Regions from separate parts of the Psychrobacillus psychrodurans genome, predicted to be linked through region 1. Evidence: predicted binding sites of a transcription regulator. Region 1 holds the regulator's gene; each other region holds the start of a gene.
What was found. The regulator LexA, encoded in region 1, represses DNA repair genes until DNA is damaged. The targets are predictions, from matches to a motif close to CGAACATATGTTCG.
Positions count from the first base shown of each region.

Region 2: the regulator LexA is predicted to act here: its motif matches at 1,069-1,082, upstream of uvrB (excinuclease ABC subunit UvrB).
Region 3: the regulator LexA is predicted to act here: its motif matches at 957-970, upstream of ACQCPR_RS09650 (DNA polymerase thumb domain-containing protein).

Region 1 is NZ_CP189791.1:1,591,014-1,593,294, reverse strand. Features, by position in the region: gene ACQCPR_RS07475 (YneB family resolvase-like protein) at 1-237, opposite strand, end outside; gene yneA (cell division suppressor protein YneA) at 234-551, opposite strand; gene lexA (transcriptional repressor LexA) at 725-1,345, shown strand; gene ACQCPR_RS07460 (peptidoglycan-binding protein) at 1,532-1,888, opposite strand; gene ACQCPR_RS07455 (M23 family metallopeptidase) at 1,927-2,106, opposite strand.
Region 2 is NZ_CP189791.1:2,953,423-2,955,703, forward strand. Features, by position in the region: gene uvrB (excinuclease ABC subunit UvrB) at 1-1,002, opposite strand, end outside; gene ACQCPR_RS14530 (M14 family zinc carboxypeptidase) at 1,131-2,281, opposite strand, start outside.
Region 3 is NZ_CP189791.1:2,033,026-2,035,306, reverse strand. Features, by position in the region: gene ACQCPR_RS09655 (hypothetical protein) at 284-898, shown strand; gene ACQCPR_RS09650 (DNA polymerase thumb domain-containing protein) at 1,016-2,269, shown strand.

The DNA.
Region 1 (2,281 bases):
AATTCGGGTTTCATCTTGAACAAATATCGCTTTAATTTCATTTTCTTTTATATAATCCAGTAAATCTAATAAGCCTTCACGTTCAATATCATATCCACTATGTTGATCTATAAATACTTTCTCTACTTCATAATTGTGTAGCGTTGCAAATTCTAATAGCTCTTCCTCCTGCCTTTGTAAAGATGTCTCTTGAGACTCTTTTTCAGTACTCACTCGACAATATATAACTGATTTCATTTAGGATCGCCCGCTATCTCCGTTTCATGATTGAAATGGTAACTTTTTTCCTCCACTGGGATTTTAAGCATCTCCCCAGCTTTAATATGTCCATCTTGTAAATTATTCATAGCTATAACCTTATTAATCCATACTTTTTTATCTTCCTTCACGCCATACTCATTTGCTAACTCCCATAAAGAATCGCCTTGCTCTATATTAATATGAAGACTCTCATCAGTTGAAAAAGAATTCGAGATTAATATAAACATTATAAAAGCAATACTACACGCTACAAATATTGTTAGAAAATAGTTTTCTTTAATCCAAGTCATAAATAATACCTCCAATAGAATGTGTGTTCGTAATGTATATTTCAATAATAATGCGAACACTTGTTTTTGTCAACAACAATTAGAACCTATGTTTGCATTAAAGTTCTTCGCCTGTTATACTATTAATAAGATAGAAAAGGATAGAGATTAATTACTCTAAAAGAGGTGAGCATATGAAAAAAGCATCTAAGAGACAGGAAGACATTCTAGCTTTTATAAAAGAAGAAGTTCGTAAAAAAGGATATCCACCATCTGTTCGAGAAATAGGAGAAGCTGTGGGCTTAGCCTCTAGCTCAACTGTACATGGACATTTAGCGAGACTGGAAAGTAAAGGCTTAATAAGAAGAGACCCGACTAAACCACGTGCCATTGAGATTCTTGATGGATTAGGTAGTATTGCTGAAAAACAAAATGTTGTGCATGTCCCACTTGTAGGTAAAGTTACCGCTGGTGTTCCCATTACCGCAATTGAAAATATAGAAGAGTTCTTCCCGCTTCCAGAAACTTTTGGTACTGCCGATGATAATTTATTTATGTTGGAGATTATGGGTGATAGTATGATTGAAGCAGGTATATTGAATGGTGACTACGTCGTTGTAAAACAACAGCAATCAGCCAATAATGGAGATATTGTCGTTGCTATGACAGAGGAAGATGAAGCAACTGTTAAACGATTCTTTAAAGAGAAGTCTTACTTCCGTTTACAGCCTGAAAACTCTTCCATGGAACCTATCATCGTAAATTCAGTTAGTATACTCGGAAAAGTAGTTGGTGTTTACCGCAATATTCAATAGATTTAACGTACTTGACAATATACTTAAATATCAGTAAGATAACGAAGAGCCGATATCATATTTCAACGAAAAGTGGACATTTTCGTTGAAATCATCGAAAAACCCCTTTACCTTTATGGTTGAGGGGTTTTATTTTGTCCGAATTTCTTTTTTTGTTAACATATTCTGTTTTCCTCTTAATGTTTTTTATTTTTTCTTTAAAGCAACTAAAGTTCTTGGCCCAACTATTCCGTCAACTGCCAAGCCGTTTTTCTTTTGAAAATCTTTAATAGCTGCAATTGTTAAAGTTCCCTCGATCCCATCAACCATTAGTTTATAACCTACTGAATTTAAAAGCTTTTGTACATCGGTTATATCTGTTTCGCTTATATAATTTAAAGGATTCACTGCATTTGGCTGCCCCGCCTCGTAAGATGGTATGTGAATTTCAAAATGCAAATGTATTCCTGTACTATTTCCTGTTGTGCCCTTTATACCAATCTGTTGGCCTTGTTTTACATTTTGTCCAATCTTTACGGTAAATGATTTTAAATGAGCATACAAGGTTTCATATTTCTTACCGTTTAAAGTATGGACAATTGTTATTGTGTTCCATAGCCACCTATAATTTTTGCTCTCGTCACTACTCCACTTGCTGATGCCTTTATAACCGGACTTCCATCACTTCCGAAATCCACTCCTTTATGCTCTTTAACTATATTATTCCTTCGAATTTCCCCAAAATGCGATGTAATTCTTCCTTCGCATGGTCTGATAAACAATGTTTTCCCCCCCTTCTAATTTAAGTAGAGATTCAATATCCCCTTACTAGTAAATGCTAAAATAAATAGTAACAAATAGTCAATTGCCATTATATTTATCAAATAAAATAATAAAATGGTTAAAAATGCGTAAATTTGGGTATTAGTATTTATAATTGAACATAGGTTAAATTAA
Region 2 (2,281 bases), 1.4 Mb from region 1:
TAAAAAGTCTTCTGGAAAATAATCAAGTAATGTGTAAGGAACCGCTCCAGCTTCTCTTAATGTTAAATGTCTAGAGTAGTTTTCAATGCCTGAACAAAATCCCATTTCCTCCATCATTTCTAAATCATACCTAGTTCGTTGCTCCAATCGCTGAGCCTCTAAAAGCTTATCCTCGCTCCTCAAATACGCAAGCTGTTCTTCTAGTTCTTTTTCAATATTTGCTATGGCCAGCTTCATCTTTTCTTCACGGGTAACGAAGTGGGACGCAGGGAATATAGCTACGTGGTCACGTTCTCCTAAAATTTCTCCAGTAAGCGCATTAACTTCACGAATACGATCAATCTCATCTCCAAAGAACTCCACACGAAGACACTTTTCATCACGTGAAGCCGGAAAAATTTCTACTACATCTCCACGAACACGGAATTTTCCGCGTACGAAGTTCAAATCGTTTCGTTCATATTGAATATCGACGAGTTTACGTAATAGCTGATTACGATCTATTTCCATTCCGGTTCTTAATGATAAGACCATCTCTTTATATTCCTCAGGATTACCTAAACCGTAAATACAGGATACTGATGCGATAATAATGACATCTTTTCTTTCAAATAAAGAAGAAGTAGCAGAATGTCGGAGCTTATCTATCTCCTCGTTAATACTAGAATCTTTTTCTATAAATGTATCGGTTGATGGAACATATGCTTCTGGTTGAAAATAATCATAGTAACTAACGAAGTACTCGACCGCATTGTTCGGAAAAAACTCTTTAAACTCATTATATAATTGACCCGCTAGTGTTTTGTTATGTGCCATCACTAATGTCGGTTTGTTTATCTGTTGAATTACATTTGAAATAGTATATGTTTTACCTGTGCCTGTCGCACCTAGTAAGGTTTGATATCTTTTCCCTTCATTAACCCCTTCTACTAGTTCTTTAATTGCTTCTATTTGATCTCCCGCTGGCTCATACGGAGCTTGCAAGTCAAAAGTTTGTTCCATACATAAGCCTCCCATTTTTTTGAATAATTTCAGTTTAACATACTCTTTTTTTGATTCCTACTAAAACGAACATATGTTTTTTTAATATAATAAAAAGCCACTGATACCAGTGACTTTCGACTTCATTATTATCTTTTCGATGCTTCTTGTGCTAAATATAATCCTACCTTATGGTTTTGTCTCCAAATCGCATCCCACTTCGATAGAGGTACAGGTTGCTCTCCAATATATGGAGAAATTTCTAGTGTAATACCAGGCATTTTCGTTTCCTGGATAAACCAATCAGCAGATGCTCCAGAGCCTGGCAAATATTGAGGCGGCATTACTTTATAACCGGTAAGTTTCGATAATGTTTTTGCCAGCGCTTGATCGCGCTTAGATTCTGCTGTCTTTTGATAGTTAAACCAGTACATTATTTGTCCCGAAGAGTGATAAGAAATATACGTTTTAAACTTATGTTTCTTGACGAAATCTCGAAACGCCTTTGACTCCGGTTCACTAAAAGCACTCGGTCCTTTATACGCCATATATGCTGGTTGCTTATGTCCACCTTTGATCTTATCCCAACCAGAGGCAAAGTTATCGTTTAAATCTACCCCGCGTATATTCGATTTCCATCTATTAAAATTAGAGTTTCCATTAATTTTTGTAGCAAGTGCGCCATTCTTCATAGATGTTGGTCCTGATTGAACAAGTTTTACACCATCTGGGTTCATCATAGGGATAAACCAAATAGCAGTTTGGTCTAAAGCCTGACGAACATTATATCCACCATAAACAGATTTATTTTCGTAATGAATACTATATGTATCAATCATTTCTGCTACCACATTTGTCGTCATATGCTCACGAGCATGTAAGGAACCATCAAGCAGTACTTCCTTTTTTCCGTTTCCAATTTTCATCGCATACAGAGGAGTACCTTCTACTGATTTACCTATTTGCTCTAGCCTCGTAAATTCAGGATATAACGCTGCAATTACATTAAGTAGATATGTCATTTCTTCATACTTCAGTACTTTTTTCGGTTGCAATAAATCCATGTGGACAAAATCATTCATATTTATTCTTGCCTCTTGTCCTAGAAAATAGATAATTCCTCTACTCTTCTCTACTCCTATTAAATCCACAGATTGATTGGCTGCTAGTGTCCCAATTTCGATAGACTGTGTATTGTAAACAGGTACCTCCACACGATTATATAGTTTCATCGGATATGTCGCTTTTTTTATAGCATCATTAGAAGGACTCAAAGTAGGAATTGTACCCTCCAGAGGAA
Region 3 (2,281 bases), 440 kb from region 1:
TATTGGAGGATAGTAGAAAAAGATAATTGAATCAGTATAAAAGCTCTGGATGCATATTTTCTAGAAAAAATAATATAACCGGGAATAGTGCAGATTTAGCAATTCTAATTGCAAATAAAATCGGACTTTCTCATAATAATTCTCATTATCGGAAATCTGGACGAAGCCATTGAGCCGTGAAATCATTTAATCTTTCCATCGAAGTAATTGAGTCGAAAATATGGATGATGCCGTTGAACAAATCAATGAGTTAAACCGGAAGAAATAGGAAAGGAAGACTTATATGAAAAATAGAGAAGTGAATCAATCTGACTATTATGACCAAAAGCTTTTGCCGCTCGATGACCAATTATGTGAACTTTTAAAACAACGTAAAGAGCTTTCAAACAACAATCCAGGTGTTCCACCAATTGAATCGATCTCCAATTGGGCGGAAAAGTATGGAGTTTATGAGGATTTGTTAAACTCGTTATTTGGATTATTGAGAAATGAGGAAATCTTTCGGCCACAGGTTGAACCAAATAATTTCAGAAGACATCTGCCAGTTATGAAAGCGATTGAAAAGGATGAACGTTTATATGCAATTACATTCATTCGGCAGTTTCACAATGCAAGTGTAATATACCTTACTATAGATTGGGATGCCCCGAACATTTCCGATCCTCTGGAGGAAATGCGTCGGAGTCGTTCTGAAGGTGCTTTATATCTATACATCAATGATAATTTTGATTGTCGTACTACTGGAAAAAGAGGATCGGAAGGTCATTTTACACACAAATTTATTGTATCTCCAGCACTTCCAGATGATTTAACCGGATTAAGTTTAATTTTTACTGAGTATACGAGTCATTTAAAAGAGAACCTTACCGGTCTCGAATTTGTCATTAATCTCGAATAATTAAAAGCATTCCTACGATAAGAGCGTTTTTTCATACACTATTATTTACCATTGAATAAGAACTTGTGTTCGTAATATACTATAGAGAACGTACATTCCTAGAAGGGAGTAAATAATATGTATGAGGGACTAAAAAATCGGCAAATTATATGCATTGATATACGAAGTTTTTTTGCAAGTTGTGCAGCAGCAGACGCAGGTCTGGATGTTACGAATACCCCGATTGCGGTCATCGGAAATTTGCAGCAAAAAGGAAGTATTGTGCTTGCTGCATCTCCACCTATGAAAAAACAGTTTGGTGTAAAGACTGGAACTCGTTTGTTTGAAATACCAGATCATCCTTCGATACATCTTATCGAACCTAAAATGGAGTTTTTCGTTCGAGTATCGATGGAAATTACACGCTATTTACACCAATTTGTCCCTCACGAATCAATTCATGTATACAGTGTTGACGAGTGTTTCGTAGATCTTGGAGGAACAGAAAAGCTTTGGGGACCCGTTGAAAACACAATAAAACGTATTCAAGATGAACTGTATGCTCAATTTCAATTACCTTGTGCGGTTGGAATGGGACCTAATATGCTTATGGCTAAGTTAGCCCTAGATCTAGAAGCGAAAAAAACTGGTTTTGCTAAATGGACGTATGATGACGTTCAGGAAAAATTGTGGCCAGTAACTCCCTTAAGTGAAATGTGGGGGATTGGTTCTCGTCTCCAAAAGACTCTAAATAATATGGGGATTTTTAAGGTTGGGCAATTAGCAAATACTCCATTATCTCTACTCGAGGAGAAGTTTGGTGTGATGGGAAACCAACTTTATTTTCATGCGTGGGGAGTAGATATATCTGAGCTTGGAGCACCTCTAGCAGAAGGACAAATTAGTTATGGAAAGGGTCAAATATTATTTCGGGATTATCGTAGTAAAAAAGAAGTTATGGCAGTCGTTTTAGAAATGTGTGAGGATGTTGCTAGGCGTGCACGTGAAGCAGAGATGGTTGGTAGAACGATACATCTATCCGTTGGGTACAGCCAAGACGAATTTGGCGGAGGTTTCAATCGTTCTCGTTCTATCGATGAACCTACAAATGCTACATTGACCATTTATAAAGTATGTGAACAAATCTTTGATGAATTTTACGATCGCCGTCCTGTTCGGAAATTATCCATCTCGATTACCAATTTAGAACCAGAGTATTCGATGCAATTAAGTTTGTTTGAAGAAAATAAATGGAAAGAACGAAAGCTTGGGAAAACTATGGATGCCTTACGTAGTAAATACGGATCTACTGCAATTTTACGTGCAGTATCTTACACAGAAGCAGGAACTGCAAGAACACGTGCAGGATTACTTGGTGGGCATAAAAAGTAAAAGGAAAGAGTC